DNA from 4 places in the Dactylosporangium sp. NBC_01737 genome. Region 4 is predicted to be linked to each of the others. Evidence: riboswitches for the same ligand, from Rfam matches in the RefSeq annotation. Region 4 holds a riboswitch; each other region holds the start of a gene.
What was found. Region 4 has a riboswitch for cobalamin ahead of bluB (5,6-dimethylbenzimidazole synthase). Riboswitches for the same ligand answer to the same signal wherever they lie in the genome.
Positions count from the first base shown of each region.

Region 1: another riboswitch for cobalamin. It lies ahead of metE (5-methyltetrahydropteroyltriglutamate--homocysteine S-methyltransferase); the one in region 4 lies ahead of bluB (5,6-dimethylbenzimidazole synthase).
Region 2: another riboswitch for cobalamin. It lies ahead of OHA72_RS59565 (VWA domain-containing protein); the one in region 4 lies ahead of bluB (5,6-dimethylbenzimidazole synthase).
Region 3: another riboswitch for cobalamin. It lies ahead of OHA72_RS39875 (ribonucleoside-diphosphate reductase subunit alpha); the one in region 4 lies ahead of bluB (5,6-dimethylbenzimidazole synthase).

Region 1 is NZ_CP109153.1:8,816,515-8,820,470, reverse strand. Features, by position in the region: gene OHA72_RS40090 (DUF4760 domain-containing protein) at 1-88, opposite strand, end outside; gene metE (5-methyltetrahydropteroyltriglutamate--homocysteine S-methyltransferase) at 485-2,746, opposite strand; cobalamin riboswitch at 2,872-3,083, opposite strand; gene OHA72_RS40080 (LuxR C-terminal-related transcriptional regulator) at 3,097-3,492, opposite strand; gene OHA72_RS40075 (hypothetical protein) at 3,540-3,680, shown strand; gene OHA72_RS40070 (NAD(P)-dependent alcohol dehydrogenase) at 3,735-3,956, opposite strand, start outside.
Region 2 is NZ_CP109153.1:12,907,172-12,911,127, forward strand. Features, by position in the region: gene cobO (cob(I)yrinic acid a,c-diamide adenosyltransferase) at 1-393, opposite strand, end outside; gene OHA72_RS59565 (VWA domain-containing protein) at 396-2,444, opposite strand; cobalamin riboswitch at 2,501-2,626, opposite strand; gene OHA72_RS59570 (hypothetical protein) at 2,725-2,970, shown strand; gene OHA72_RS59575 (copper resistance CopC family protein) at 2,998-3,744, opposite strand; gene OHA72_RS59580 (hypothetical protein) at 3,830-3,956, shown strand, end outside.
Region 3 is NZ_CP109153.1:8,774,212-8,778,167, forward strand. Features, by position in the region: gene OHA72_RS39865 (PadR family transcriptional regulator) at 15-374, shown strand; gene OHA72_RS39870 (permease prefix domain 1-containing protein) at 371-1,738, shown strand; cobalamin riboswitch at 1,855-2,077, shown strand; gene OHA72_RS39875 (ribonucleoside-diphosphate reductase subunit alpha) at 2,272-3,956, shown strand, end outside.
Region 4 is NZ_CP109153.1:12,616,505-12,620,460, forward strand. Features, by position in the region: gene OHA72_RS58100 (hypothetical protein) at 1-1,100, opposite strand, end outside; gene OHA72_RS58105 (hypothetical protein) at 1,196-1,336, opposite strand; gene bluB (5,6-dimethylbenzimidazole synthase) at 1,449-2,069, opposite strand; cobalamin riboswitch at 2,110-2,314, opposite strand; gene OHA72_RS58115 (metallophosphoesterase) at 2,325-3,044, opposite strand; gene OHA72_RS58120 (MBL fold metallo-hydrolase) at 3,054-3,794, opposite strand; gene OHA72_RS58125 (GlxA family transcriptional regulator) at 3,866-3,956, shown strand, end outside.

The sequences.
Region 1 (3,956 bases), 3.8 Mb from region 4:
GCTGCACCCCGACGAACAGCAGCGACCCGATGCCGATGACCAGCGTCGCGACCCCCAATGCGGTCGTCACCCATTCGAACGGGCTCAACGCTTCCGCCTCTTCTTGGCGTCCTCCCGCATCAGGTGCTCGACCATCTCCCGGCGTGCGGACCGCATCTCCTGCTCGCGCTCGCTTCGCCCCGACGACGCGGAACTGTCCGTCGCCCGCTGCGGTTTCACTGGTTTCGAGTCATCGCGCTTGCTCACCATTCGCCCCATTCTGTGATTCTGCATTCAGGCGCCGTTCGAAGACATCTGGAAATACCCCGCGCTCGGGGCCACCACTGCGCAGTTCACCCGGAGGGTTTGTGGGATCGATTCCGCATCCCAGTGTTGCAGGGCAGAAAGCGCATGTCGCCGGATGATCGGACAGGTTGATACGCCCGTGCGCCGCGAGCGACGTCCGCGCGGCGGGGACATCCGGGGATGTCCCCGCCGCGGACGGTCAGCTCAGCTCGGCGCGGACCTCCACCGCGGCCGCGACGAGCCGGGCGAGGGCCTCTTCGACCTCGGGGTAGCCGCGGGTCTTGAGCCCGCAGTCCGGGTTCACCCACAGCCGGTCGGCGGGCACGGCCGCGGCCGCGTGCCGTAGCGCACCGGTGATCTCGGACTGCTGCGGTACGCGCGGCGAGTGGATGTCGTACACGCCGGGTCCGATGCCGCGGGCGTAGCCGGCGGTGCGCAGGTCGGTGAGGATCTCCAGCTTCGAGCGGGACGCCTCGATGCTGGTCACGTCGGCGTCGAGGGCGTCGATCGCGGGCAGCACCTCGCCGAACTCCGAGTAGCACAGATGGGTGTGGATCTGGGTGTCGTCGGCGACGCCGCCGGTGGCGATCCGGAAGGCGGCCACCGCCCAGTCCAGGTACGCCCGCTGGCCGGCCCGGCGCAACGGCAGCAGCTCCCGCAGCGCCGGTTCGTCGACCTGGATGATGCCGATGCCGGCGGCCTCCAGGTCGGCGGCCTCGTCGCGCAGGGCGAGCGCGACCTGGTTGGCGGTGTCGGCCAGGGGCTGGTCGGTGCGCACGAACGACCAGGCGAGGATCGTGACCGGGCCGGTGAGCATGCCCTTCACCGGGCGGTTCGTCAGCGACTGGGCGTAGGTGGCCCAGCCGACCGTCATCGGCTCGGGGCGGCTGACGTCGCCGTAGATGATCGGCGGGCGCACGCAGCGGGACCCGTAGGACTGGACCCAGCCACGCGTGGTGGCGGCGAAGCCGACGAGCTGCTCGCCGAAGTACTGGACCATGTCGTTGCGCTCCGGCTCGCCGTGCACGAGCACGTCCAGGCCGAGCCGTTCCTGCAGGGCGATGACCTCGGCGATCTCGGACCGCATCCGCTCGGCGTAACCAGCAGCGTCGAGGGTACCGGCACGCAGCGCGGCGCGGGCCTGGCGCAGCCGGCCGGTCTGCGGGAAGGATCCGATCGTCGTGGTCGGCAGCGGCGGGAGCCCGAGCCGTTCCTGCTGGGCCTTCGCGCGGTCCGGGTACGCGCCGCGACTGGTGGCCGGCAGTTGCGCGAGGCGGGACCGGACCTCGTCGTCGCGCCATTGTGCGGGCGGTGCCCCTGGCGGTTCGGGCAGGACCGCCACCCCGTCGCGCAGGGCCCGGCCGAGCTGGACGACCTCGCCCGCCTTCTGCCGCGCGAACGCCAGCCGCGCCCGCAGCTGCTGGTCCAGGCCCGGTTCGTCGTCGAGGTCCACCGGTACGTGCAGCAGCGAGCACGACGTGGACACCACGACGTCGTCGGCGATGCCGGTGAGCACCGCGGCGCGGGCGACGGCGGCGCGCAGGTCGGTGCGCCAGATGTTGTGCCCGTCGACCAGCCCGGCGACGATCGTCCGGCCGGGGATCGGCCCGCAGCCGGCCAGCCGGGCGACGTTGCCGGGGCCGGCGACCAGGTCGATGCCGACCGCCTCGACGGGCGTGGCCAGCAGCGCCGGCAGCGCGTCGCCGAGCTCCCCGAAGTAGGACGCGACGAACAGCCGCGGCCGCTGCTGCAGGGCGCCGAGCCGCGTGTAGGCGGCCCGCAACGCGTCGACCTCGGCGGCCGTGCGGTCGGCGGTGTACGCCGGCTCGTCCAGCTGGACCCAGACGACCCCGGCGTCGGCGAGCTTGGCGAGCAGCTCCCCGTACACGGTGACGAGGTCGTCCAGGCGGTCGAACGGCCGGAACCCTTCCGGCGCGCCGGCCGCCGCCTTGGACAGCAGCAGGAACGTGGCCGGGCCGACCAGCACCGGGCGGGTCGTCATGCCCAGCTCGCGGCCCTCGGCGAACTCGGCGGCCGGCTTGCCCGGCCGGGCGACGAAGACGGTGTCCGGGCCGATCTCCGGGACCAGGTAGTGGTAGTTGGTGGCGAACCACTTCGTCAGCTCCAGCGCCGGTTCGCCGACGGTGCCGCGGGCCATCGCGAAGTACGTGTCGAGCTCGCCGAGGCCCAGGCGCCGGAACCGGTCCGGGACCGCGCCGACGGCGACCGCGGCGTCGAGCATGTGGTCGTAGAACGAGAACGTGTTCGACGGGATCGCGTCCACGCCGGTGCGGCGCAGGTCCCGCCACACGCCGGCGCGCAGCTGCGCGCCCACGCGGTGCAGTGCGGCCGCGTCGATGCGACCGGCCCAGTAGGACTCCAGGGCTCGTTTGAGCTCCCGGTCGGGGCCGATGCGCGGGTAGCCGAGCACGGTGCTCAGGCCGAATGGCGTCGTGGTCACGCCGGTGTCCCTTCCCTCGAGGTGGTCGACGACCACCCGGGAGGACACAGCACGGCGGACCGCGGCGCGAGACCCGCACCGGGTCGCCCTGGCCAGCCCGCGCAGCCGTCGGCGGCGTGCGCGGGGTCGCGCACGCGGTGCGGGCAGGTCTTCGGACTCGCGGGCACGACCGTCTCCGGTCACCTACTGGCCGTCGCTTCCCAGGCCCTCGCGGACCCAGTGCTCATGACGGCGGTCGTTCCTGCTCACCGCTGCGGGGCAGCCCCGGATTCTCACCGGGTTCCCTCTTACGACGCCCCTGCGGTGGCAGGAGCGAACCAGCACTGCGCGCCATGATACGTCGCCGCGGCTCAGGCGCCGCCGAGGCCGGCCTCGCGGGCCTTCACGATCGCCTGGGAACGGTCGGACACCTGCAGCTTGGTGAAGATGTTCGACACGTGGTTGCGCACGGTCTTGAGGCTGATCATCAGGTCGTGGGCGATCGTCGCGTTGCCCTTGCCGGCGGCGACGAGGTCCAGGACCTCCCGCTCCCGGTCGGTGAGCGACGGGAACGCCGCCGCGACCGACCCGGCGCCGGCGGCGAAGTGGGCGATGATCCGCTGGGCGATCTGCGGGCCGAAGATGGCCTCGCCCGCGGCGGCGGCGCGGATCGCGCGGACGATCTCGTCCTGCTCGGCACCCTTGAGCAGGTAGCCGCGGGCGCCGGCGCGCATGGCGGCGAAGACGGAGTCGTCGTCCTCGAACATCGTCAGCACCACGACCGCGGCCGTCGACCCTGCCGAAGTGGTTCGCCGTGGCCACCGTCGTCCTCGGCGTCGCCGGCGTCCTCGGCCCCGCGGCGATGGTGGTGTACCTGCTGCTGCCGCTGTGGCTGATCGCCGCCTCGGTGATCACGTCGTCGCCGCGCTCTCCCGTGCTCACCGCATCCGCCTGAGCGCGCACGCGGACTCCCCGACCGCCACGCCGGGCGGCCGGGGAGTTCCCGCGCTCAGCCCTCGACGACCGTGATGACGACGTTGCCGGTCTTGTGTCCACTGTCGACTTGGCGGTGGGCCTCGACGATCTCCGACAGCGGGTACGTGCGGTCGATGACGACGCGGATCCGTTGCTGGGCCAGCAGTTCGCGCAGCTCGGCGAGGGCGGCGTGCTTGCGCACCGACATGCCGGTGCGCACGCGGGGGCCGCCGGTGACCGCGGTCCGCCACGCGTG
Region 2 (3,956 bases), 290 kb from region 4:
GTCGAGCACGTAGAACCGGTGCGCCTCGGCGGCCAGGTCGCGCTTGATCTGCTCCCAGCCCTCGGCGGCCTCGGCGGCGTGGTCGCGGTCGGCGCCGGGCCGCTGGATCCAGGACCAGCCCTCGCCCATCTTCTGCCAGACGACCGGACCGCCCTTGCCGGTCTCGCCGAGCGCCTTGAGCGCGGTCTCCTCGCCGACCTTCCACTTCGGGCTCTTCACGAACTGGTACACGGCGATCGGCCAGCCGGCGCTCCACGCGCGCAGCGCCATCCCGAACGCGGCGGTCGACTTGCCCTTGCCCTGGCCCGTGTGGACGGCCAGGACGTGCTGCCTGCGGCGCTGGCGGGTGGTGAGCCCGTCGTCGGGCACGCTCTCGACCTTGCCCTGCGGCATGTTCAGCTCCCCACGGTGGACAGGGCCGACAGCGGGACGCAGTCGGCGGACAGGGCGCGGGCGAGGCGCCGGGCGAGGCCGAGCCGGACGGGTCCGGACTCGCAGTCCACGACCACGGCGGGGACGCCGGCGAGCGCGGGCGCGACGGTCAGCGGGTCGGCGCCGCTGGTCGCCCGGCCGTCGGTGACGATGACGAGCAGGGGCCGGCGGCGGGCGTCGCGGCGCCGCTCGCCGTGCAGCGCGCGGGCGGCCTGGCGAAGCCCGGCCGCGAGGGGCGTGCGGCCGCCGGTGCGCAGCTCGGCCAGGCGCAGCACGCCGACCTCGTGGCTGGCGGTCGGCTCGAGGACGGTCGCGGCCTCCGCACCGCGGAAGGTGATCATGCCGACCTTGTCGCGGCGCTGATACGCGTCGCGCAGCAGCGACAGCACGGCGGTCTTCACGACCGTCATGCGCTGCCGGGCGGCCATCGAGCCGGACGCGTCGACGACGAACAGCACCAGGTTGGCCTCCCGGCCCACCTTGACCGCCTCGCGGAGGTCCTGGGCGTGCACGCTGCGGGAGCCGCGCAACGCCGCGGCGCGCACGCTGTCGGGCAGGTGCAGGCTGACGAGCTTGCCGCCGGTGGGCTGCCGTGACCGCACGACCCGCCCGTGCCGCCCGTGCGCGGGTGAGCGCCGGCCGGCGTGGGCGCCCTGCTGCCGGTTGGCCCGGCCGCCGATCTTCAGCAGCCGCGTTTTGTACGGCGCCTGCGCGAACGCCAGCTCCCCCGCCGGCTGCGTGACCGGCCCGCCGGAGGATTCACCCGGCGTGGGTTCGACCTGCGAGGGCGGCGCCTGCGCGGCGTGATCGCCGGTGGGCGGCGGACCTGTCGGCGGCGGACCGGGGTTGTCCGGTGCGCCGCCAGGACCGCCGCCGCCGTCGCCGGAATCGGCCGGTTCTCCGGCGGTGGACGGGCCGCCGGTATCAGGGTCGTCGTCGGGATCGTCGGGGTTGGCGGGGTCGTCGTCGGCGTCGTCGTCCGGGTCGTCGGAGTCGTCGCCGAGCTCCTGGTCCAGGATCTCCTCCAGGCGCTCCTGATCCGCGCCCGGCGGGTCGAGCGGGTCGCGCCGGCGCCGGTGCGGCAGGGCGAGCCGGGCCGCGTCGCGCAGGTCGTCCTTCGTCACCACGGTCCGGCCGTGCCAGGCGGCCAGCGCGACCGCGGTGCGGGCCACGACGATGTCGGCGCGCAGCCCGTCCACCCTGTAGGCCAGGCAGATCCGCGCGATCCGGTCCAGCTGACGGTCCGGCAGCGTCACCCCGGGCAGCGCGCGCCGGGCGGTGGCGATCCGGGCGGCGAGCGCGGCGTCCTCCTCGATGAAGCGGGCCGCGAACGTCTCGGGGTCCAGCTCGTACGCCAGGCGCCGCCGCACCACCTCGGCCCGGGGTGCGGGCGTGGTCGGCGACGTGACCCCGACGACCAGGCCGAACCGGTCGACGAGCTGCGGGCGCGGCTCGCCCTCCTCCGGGTTCATGGTGCCGACGAGGAGGAACCTGGCGGCGTGCTTGACGGAGACCCCGTCGCGCTCGACGTGGGCGCGGCCCATCGCGGCGGCGTCCAGGAGCAGGTCGACGAGGTGATCGGGCAGGAGGTTGACCTCGTCGACGTAGAGCACGCCGCGGTGGGCGGCGGCGAGCAGGCCGGGCTCGTAGGCCTTGACCCCGTCGCCGAGGGCCCGCTGCAGGTCAAGGGTGCCGACGACCCGGTCCTCGGTCGCGCCGACGGGCAGCTCCACCAGAGCGGAGCGGCGGCGCGAGGCGGGCGTGTCCAGGGAGTGCGGGCCGTCGGGGCAGGACGGGTCGGGCGCGGCCGGGTCGCAGGCGAAGCGGCAGCCGGCGACGACGTCGACCTCCGGCAGCAGCGTGGCGAGGCCCCGCACGACGGTCGACTTGGCGGTGCCCTTCTCACCCCGGACGAGGACCCCGCCGATCGCCGGGGACACGGCCGTGAGCAGCAGGGCGAGGCGCAGGTCGGGCAGGCCGACCACGGCCGAGAACGGATACGGCGACGTCAACGGGCACATCCTTATCGAGCGGGTCCGCGCCCGCCGGTCATGGCATGAGCGGCCGGAGTCTCCTGACTCCCGGATCGCCGCCGCCCCCCGACCTTCCGGCCGTGTGCGGCCGTGGTCCGAGCCCTGGAGGGTGGCTCCCCGGTCACAGTGGCGGGACCGTCCCAGACTCGCACTGGGTTCCTCCCTATGACCGCTCGGGGTTCATCGTGTCCCACGGCTCCCAGTGACGTCAACGTGACCCAAATCCTTCGGTACCGCCGGACCGGGCCGAACAGGTGACGTGGGCAGGACCGTGGCGCACGCCCTCCTGTGTGTCGTGCTGACCGCAGGTCTGCTGGTCGCGGCCGTGCACCGGCGGCTGCCGCCGCTCGCGCCGGAGACGTCGGTGGCGCCGCCCGGCACCCGCGCCATGTGGCTGAGCGACGCGCAGGTCGAGCAGTACCAGCAGCGGGTCGTCGCCGACCCCGGGTTCGCCGACCGGCTCACCGGCCAGATCCAGCTGACCTGCGGATCCGCGACCAGCTGAGCGCCCCGATCGCGGCGGCCGTCCCCGTTACCGGAGGGCGGCCCTGCGGCGTTTCTTCTCCGGCTGCACCGGTGCCCGCCGGGCGGCGAGCCAGATCATGGCGCCGACACCCACGATGAGCAGCCCCGGCAGCAGCCAGTCGGTGAGCACGAACGGCGTCGCCGGGGTCGCGGGCGGCGGCAGCGCCTGCTGCGGCCCGGCGGTCGGCCCGGCGGTCGCCGCCGGGGCGCTCTCCTTGCTCAGCGCCCGGGTCAGCGCCTCGGACGGCCCGGCCGTCGGCGCGGTCCAGCCCGCCGGTGCCGCCGTCGCCGGGCCGCTGTAGGTGAACCGCAGCTGCCCCTTCACCGCCTCACCGTCGGAGGCGACCGACTGGTACGCCACGACGTACAGCCCCTGCTCCGGCCAGTGCGACACGGTGACCAGCGCCGGGAACCCGGTGTTGTAGACCTTCGGCTCGAACTTCCCGTCGACCAGGAAGTACTCCTGGACGGGCTTGTCCAGGCGCTTCGGCTCCCCGCCGCGCCACCCGCCGTCGACCCGCTGCCCCGACGGCGCGGTGACGGTGAACCACGCGAAGGACGCCGGCTGCTCGGTGAAGTACAGCGACACGTCGGCCCGCGGCTGGTCCACGGTGCTGTCCTGCACCGGGTCGGACATCGCCAGCTGCCCGTGCGCGGCCGCGGGCCCCGCCGGCAGCACGACGCCGAGCGCGGCGACGATCGTCAGCACCGCGAGCCGGATCGTAGTGACCGTTTTCGTGCTGCCCGATCGCATCGGCACATGATGCCGGGTTCCCCCGTGAGCGACAAGACGCTAAATTCACGTCCCTAACGAACCCGCCGCCCCGGGAGCCTGCTTCGTGCCTGCCGTCCGCCCCATCGTCGCCGCCGCCTGCCTGCTCGCGTTCCTCACCGCCGGCTGCGACTCGTCCCCTCCGTCCACCGCCGCCGGCACACCGGCGCCGGCCGCGTCGACCAGTATCGCGA
Region 3 (3,956 bases), 3.8 Mb from region 4:
GGGGTGTGATGTCCGTGAAGGTTGCCAAGGACCTGGTGGCCGCGTCGGCCACGCCGCTCGTGCTCGGCATCCTCGCCGAGGGCGAGAGCTATGGGTACGCCATCCTCAAGCGCATCAACGAGCTCTCCGGCGGCGAACTGGACTGGACCGAAGGCCTGCTCTATCCGCTGCTGCACCGCCTCGAGCGGCTCGGCCACGTCGAGTCGACCTGGCACGCGGTGGCGGGGGAGCGGCGCCGCAAGTATTACCGCGTCACCGACCAGGGGCTCGCCGAGCTCGCCGAGCAGCGCCGCCAGTGGGACACGGTCGTCGACACGCTCAAGGAGATCTGGCGCGCCCCCTTCACCGGCATCCCATTGGAGGGCCCGTCATGACGACACCGGACGAGGGCCTCGAGGCGCAGATCGGGCAATGGCGGCAATACGTGCAACGCCGCCGCGAGCTGCAGACGCCCGACGCCGACGAGCTCGAGGACCACCTGCGCGGCTCCGTCGACGAGCTCGTCGCCGCCGGCCTCAGCGAGGACGAGGCGTTCCTCGTCGCGGTCAAGCGCATGGGCAGCCTCGACGAGCTGTCCCGCGAGTTCGCCCGGGAGCACTCCGAGCGGCTGTGGAAGCAGCTGGTCCTCACCGGCGAGCCCGGCACCCCCGCCGCCGACACCCGCTCCCGGCGCACCCTGTGGGTGATGATCGGCTGCGCCGCCGGCGCCGCCGCGACGTTCAAGGTGCCGGAGCTGTTCGGCATGGACCTCGACGACGACGGCGTGTTCTACGCGACCAACATCGCCCTGTTCACCCTGCCGTGGCTGGCCGGGTTCCTCGCCTGGCGCCGGCGGGCGTCGCGCCCGCTGATTGCGGTCGTCGCCACGCTGTTCGTGCTCGGTGCCGTCGCCGCCAACGTCTATCCGCTCGGCGGGGACTCGCAGTCGCTGGTCATCACCGCCATCCACCTGCCCATCGCGCTGTGGCTGGTGGTCGGCCTGGCGTATGTCGCCGACGACTGGCGCTCCACCCGCCGACACATGGACTTCATCCGCTTCACCGGCGAGGTGTTCGTCTACTTCGTCCTCATCGCCCTCGGCGGCGGCGTCCTCACCGCGTTCATGTTCGGCACGTTCGAGGCCATCGGCGTGCAGCCCGAGACGTTCGTCAGCCATTGGCTGATCCCGTGCGGCGCCATGGCGACGGTCGTCGTCGCCGGTTGGCTGGTGGAGGCCAAGCAGAGCGTGGTGGAGAACATCGCCCCCGTCCTGACCCGCCTGTTCACCCCGCTGTTCACGGCGGTGCTGCTCGCGTTCCTCATCGCCGTCGGCGTCACCGCCTCCCGCATCGACGTCGAGCGCGAGGCCCTGATCCTGTTCGACCTGCTGCTGGTCGTGGTCCTGGGCCTGCTGCTGTACTCCATCTCCGCCCGCGACCCCCTCGCCCCGCCCGGCGGCTTCGACAAGCTCCAGCTCGCCTTGGTGCTCAGTGCCCTCGCCATCGACTTCCTGGTGCTCATCGAGATCACCGGCCGCGTGACGGAGTTCGGCACCACCCCCAACAAGGCCGCCGCCCTCGGCGAAAACGTGATCCTGCTGGTCAACCTGGCCGGCTCGGCACTGCTCCTGCTGCGTTTCATCCGCCGCCAGGGCAGGTTCGCCGCCCTGGAGCTGTGGCAGACCCGCCACCTGCCGGTCTACGCCGCCTGGGCGTGGATCGTCGTGCTCGCCTTCCCGCCGCTGTTCGACTTCGCCTGACCGCCAACCCGTGACCACGGGACGATCCTGGCCGCCGGCGACCCCCGGCGGCCGGTGATCGTGATGCGACACGCCGGCACGACATGTGGTGTGCGTGTTCCCGGTTGCCACCAGATATAGTCCGTGGCGCAGCTGGTTCGGCCGGGTATCCAGTCCGGTCGAGGCAAGAGGGAACCCGGTGCGAGACCGGGACTGCCCCGCAGCGGTGAGCAGGAACGAAAGCCGTCGAGTGAACACTGGGCCATCCGGGCCTGGGAAGTGACGGCCGGTAGGAGGTTCGCGGCGAGCGCCGTGACCGTGCCCGCGAGTCCGAAGACCTGCCAGCAGCGCCGCACGCCGGAGGACCGGGTGCGGCGGTCCGAGGCCGCGTGGGACGGCCGACGGCTGTGACGTGCCCGGACCGCCAGGCGAGCCGTGCCGTCCCCGCCTGCGTGTCCCGCGTTCGCCTCTTTCCGGAGACGAGCAAGAGGAGCACCAGGGTGACACTCACGCAGACGACCGCGCAGGATGCGCCGGTCCAGCGACGGGCGCAGATGCAGGTCCGCAAGCGCAACGGCGCGGCCGAGCCGGTCGACGTGAACAAGATCGTGCGGGCGGTCGGGCGGTGGGCGGACGACCTCGACGACGTCGACCCGCTGCGGGTGGCGACGAAGACCATCAGCGGCCTGTACGACGGCGCGACCACCGCGGAACTGGACCGGCTGTCGATCCAGACGGCGGCGGACATGATCGGTGAGGAGCCGCAGTACTCGCGGCTCGCGGCGCGGCTGCTGGCGGCGTACCTCGACAAGGAGGTCCGCGGGCAGGGCATCGCGTCGTTCAGCCAGGCGATCCGGGTCGGGCACGCCGAGGGGCTGATCGGCGCCGGGACCGCGCAGTTCGTGGCGGTCAACGCGCGCAAGCTCGACGACGCCGTCGACCTCACCGCGGACCTGCGGTTCGAGTACTTCGGGCTGCGCACCGTCGCCGACCGGTACCTGCTGCGGCACCCTTCGACGCGGCTGGTGGTGGAGACGCCGCAGTACTGGCTGCTGCGGGTCGCGTGCGGGCTGTCGACCACCCCCGCCGAGGCGATCGGGTTCTACCGGCTGATGTCGTCGCTGGCGTACCTGCCGAGCTCGCCGACCCTGTTCAACTCCGGCACGGCACACACGCAGATGTCGTCGTGCTTCCTCGTCGACTCGCCGCGTGACGAGCTCGACTCGATCTACGACCGGTACGCGCAGGTGGCGAAGCTGTCGAAGTTCGCGGGCGGGATCGGCATCTCGTGGTCGCGGGTACGGTCGCGGGGCGCGCTGATCCGGGGCACCAACGGCCTGTCCAACGGCATCGTGCCGTGGCTGCGCACCCTCGACGCGTCCGTGGCCGCCGTGAACCAGGGCGGGCGGCGCAAGGGCGCGGCCTGCGTGTACCTGGAGCCGTGGCACCCGGACGTCGAGGAGTTCCTGGAACTGCGGGACAACACCGGCGAGGACGCGCGGCGCACCCACAACCTCAACCTCGCCAACTGGATCCCCGACGAGTTCATGCGCCGCGTCGAGGCCGACGCGGACTGGTCGCTCATCGACCCGGCCGGGGCGCCGGAGCTGCCCGACCTGTACGGGGCGGCCTTCGACGAGGCGTACCGCGCAGCGGAGCAGGAGGGGAAGGCGGTGCGGACCGTCAAGGCCCGCGACCTGTTCGGCAGGATGATGCGCACCCTGGCGCAGACCGGCAACGGCTGGATGACGTTCAAGGACCCGTCGAACCGGCTCAGCAACCAGACCGGCACGCCCGGCGAGGTCGTGCACCTGTCGAACCTGTGCACCGAGATCGTCGAGGTGTCCAGCGACGGCGAGACCGCCGTGTGCAACCTCGGTTCAGTCAACCTCGCCGCGCACCTGACCGGCGACGGCATGGACTGGGAGCGGCTGCGGGCCACGGTCCGCACCGCGGTCACGTTCCTGGACCGGGTCATCGACATCAACTACTACCCGAGCGCGGAGGCGGCGGCGTCCAACCCGCGGTGGCGGCCGGTCGGCCTCGGCGTCATGGGCCTGCAGGACGTGTACTTCGCGCTGCGGCTGCCGTTCGACGCGCCAGAGGCGCGGGAGCTGTCGACGCGCATCGCCGAGGAGATCTACCTGACGGCGCTGGAGTCCTCCGCGGAGCTCGCCGAGCGGCACGGGCCGCACCCGGCGTATCAGCTGACCAGGGCCGCCCGCGGCGACCTGCAACC
Region 4 (3,956 bases):
ACCAGGAAGAGCAGCGCGTCCCAGAACCGGGCCACGGGCACGGCGGGGTCGGTGACGGCGGCGACGGCGGTGCCCAGGAAGTGCCACGCCAGCGGCAGCGCGACGAACACGAGCACGGCGAGCATGGCGGCGTAGCCGATGGCGTACAGGGGTGCGTACCAGCGGGCCACGGCACGGTCGCGCGGATCCCAGCGGGTCTCGTCGGCGAGCCGGTCGGTGCGCCCGAGCAGCCGCCACATCCGGTTGTGCAGCAGTTCACGGGCGGTGGCGTGCAGGTCGACGCAGCCCAGGACGGTGGTGATGAGGTGGTACACGTCGGTGCGCAGGAAGAAGTACAGCTGCGCGAGGATGCCGAGCAGGGACATGAACGCGACGGCGAGGCAGGCGCGGCCCGCGACCGGGATGGTGCCGTCCGGCTGCCGGGTCAGCCACGCCACGACGGTGAGCGCCGAGGCCGTGAGCACGTCGGCGATCACACCGGCGAGGATCGGCAGGTACCGCTGCCGCCGCGGGACGACGACGAGCCCGTCGAGTTTCGTCTCGGCCACGAGAAAGTAGAGCCGGTGGCCCAGGTGCATCGAGGAGTGCAGGCCGAGCCGGCGCCCGGCGAGCATGTGGAACAGCTCGTGCAGCACGACGAACGGCAGCTGCCCGAACAGGATGGTCAGCTCGACGACTAGCAGGTAGTCGGTGAAGAACACGTTGCCGCGGGTGGGCGCGAGCCGCGGGTCGGCGACGCAGGCCGCGACGGCGGCGGCGACGAGCGCGGCGTAGCAGGCCCAGGCGACCGGTGAGAACAGGGCCGCGCCGAGGCGCTGCCAGCGCGGCGGGGCGGCCCGCTCCCCCGCGCCGTCGGGGCTCAGGAAGTCCAGGTCCCGCAGGGTGTCGAGGAACTCGTCGATGTCGACGGGTTCGCCGTAGCGGTCGGTGTACCAGGCGGCGGCGTCCTGCGGCGGGCGGCCTCCGGCGACCTCCCGGAGCAGTGCGGCACCGTCGGGCGGAAACACGCCGTAGGAGTCGCAGTCGGTGCGGCCGACGACGACCCGGTCGCCCTCGTCGAGGTACCGCAGGTCGTGCAGCGCCACTGAACCGGTCGGCATGCCAGATCTCCTCTGCTGGTGGGACCCCGGCCGGGGGTGAGGGTGGGTTGCGCCCCCGGCCGGGTGTCCCGCGGTGTCGGCCTACCGGTGTGTCGTCAGCCCAGGAACTCGGCGCAGCAGCACATGCCGTAGCAGTAGTTGTTGCAGAGCCTGGTCAGCCGCACCGCGCCCGCCTTGCGGACCACGATCTTCTTCATCTCGGTGCTGGTGCCGGTTTCCGTGGTGGCCTGTGCCATTGGGATTCGCCTCCTCAGACGATGGGTGGATCACGTTGCGTAATGAGAATGGCACGCAGCGTAACTATCGTGGAGTCACCCGGATGACACTTCGGCCCTGCCTAGCCGACAGCTACCAGCGGTCGTGATGCAGCGCCTCGACCAGCGGAATCCTGCTACGCCAGCCGTGCCGTTCGAGGTCCGGCACCGCCTCCAGGTGCGTCACCGGGCCGAGGCACAGCCACGCGACGGGGCGGATGCCGTCGGGGATGCCGAGCAGGTCACGGACGAACGGCTCGCGGTAGAACGACACCCAGCCCACGCCGAGACCCTCGGCGGTGGCCGCCAGCCACAGGTTCTGGATGGCGAGGCAGACCGAGTACAGGCCGGCGTCGGCGATCGCGTGCCGGCCGAGCACCGCCGGACCGCCGCGACCGGCGTCGTAGGTGACGACCACGGACAGGGTCGACTCCAGTACACCGTCGATCTTGATGCGGGCGAACGTCCCGGCGGCCGCACCGTCCAGGGTGGCGGCGAACGTGTCCCGCTCCTGCCGCACGTGGTCGTGGAACGCGCCGCGCAGGCCGGGATCACGCACGAGGACGAAGTCCCACGGCTGCGACAGCCCGACGCTGGGCGCCGCGTGGGCCGCGCCGAGCACGCGGTCGAGGACCTCGGCGGGGATCGGCGCCCCGGTGAACTGGCCGCGCACGTCGCGGCGGCGGTGCACGACGTCATACAGGTCGGTGCTCATGTGGGCAGGCTCCCGCTGCTCAGGCCGGCCCCGGCGCGGGGCGGGCGGTGAACGCGAGGCCGGTCTTCGGACTCTCGGATCAACGCCTGACCGTCCGCCTTCCCAGCCCGCAGGCCAGTGACCGCACACGTTGTCGCGCGTGCATGGACGGCAGCTCCCCGATCACCGCGGCGGGCCCGTGCCGGATTCACACCGGCTTCCCGATTCTCCCCGGTCGCCCGGGGCACCTCGCATCAGTTCATGCCGCCGGTGAGCTTAGACGCACAGCCGGAAGTGTGTCGTGAGGCGGCCGTCCCGCAGGAGGTGGAACGCGAGCGCCGGCGGCGCCTCCGGCCGGTCCGGTGGCTCCCAGGGCAGCAGCATCGTGGACTCGACGCCCGGTGCGGCCAGGACCGGCACGCCCGCGAACGTGCTCACCGCGGCGCTGTGGACGTGGCCGCAGAGGACGGCGACCACGTCCGGGTGCCGGCCGAGGACCTCGGCGAGCCGGCCCGCGCCGAGCTGGCGGACCTGGTCCGCGGCGGGCTTGCCGACCGGCACCGGCGGATGGTGGCAGCACACGAACGCGGGCGTGCCGGCGGTCGCCGCGAGGGTGCGGTCGAGCCAGTCGAGGGTGTCGTCGTCCAGCCGGCCCTCGGCATGCCCCGGGACGCTGGAGTCGCACAGCGCGAACACGGTCCCGGCGACGGTCTCGACCCGGTTCACGGGACCGGTCGCCGGCGCCTCGTCGAGGAGTTCGCCACGGAACACGGACCGGTCGTCGTGGTTGCCCGGCAGCGCCAGCACCGGCACGCCGAGCTGCTGGAGCTTGCCGAACAGCGCGTACTCGGCGGCCAGGCCGTGATCGGCGACGTCGCCGGTCACCACGATCGCGTCGAGCGGGCGCTGCAGGCCGCCCAGGTAGGCGACGACCCGATCGAGGCGGTCCGGCGGCTCCGATCCGATGTGGAGGTCGCTGAGGTGGGCGATGAGCACCCCATCCGGTTACCCCAGCAGCGCCGCGCTACCCGCGGCTTCGAACGCGGCGCGCACGTCGTCGGGGCCCTCGGTGAAGTGGGCCCAGCTGTCGACGTGGACGGGCAGGACCGTCTTCGCGCCGAGGAGGCGGGCCGCCTCGAGCATGCCGGCGGCGCCGAGGGTCAGGTCGGCGTCGCCGAGCAGGACGGTGCGGGCCTTGCCGCCGAACAGGATCGCGACGTCGACGGCCGGGAAGCGGTCGGCGATCCGCGCCACGACATCCAGGGAGGCGTTGTCGCCGCTGACGTAGACGGTGGGCAGGTCGTCGCCGTGCAGGACGAAGCCGGTGACCGGGCCGGTGAGGTGCTCGGTGCCGTCGGGGCCGTGCTGCGCGGGCACGGCGGTGACCCGCACGAGGCCGCCGCCACCGGGCCGGGGCAGGTGCACCTCGGTCCACGGCGGCAGGCCGACCGCGGGGCCGCCCAGCCGGGCGGCCGCTGCCGGAGTGCTGAGGATCAGGGGTACCGACGCCGCGAAGGCCCGACCGGAGTGGTCGAGGTTGTCAGGGTGCTGGTCGTGGGACAGCAGCACGACGTCGACGGTGCCGGCGTCCGCCGGGGTGCCGGACGCGGCCGCCGTCTTGGTCAGCACCCGGTTGCCGAGGGGGTAGTCACCGGGCGGGTCGAACGTCGGGTCGGTCATGAACGTGACGCCGCCGACGGTGAACACCGCGGTCGGGCCGCCGAACCGGCGGATCTGGAAGGTCATGCACCCCACTCTCCTGCCTTCCGGCCGCCACCAGGAGTGGCCGGAACGCCATCCCCCGATACGATCAAGCCATGAACCGCGCGCGCACGACAGTCGGGGTGCTCATCGGCGACGGCGCCCCGATGCTGGAGGTCGCGGTCGCGCCGCGGGTGTTCAGCGTCG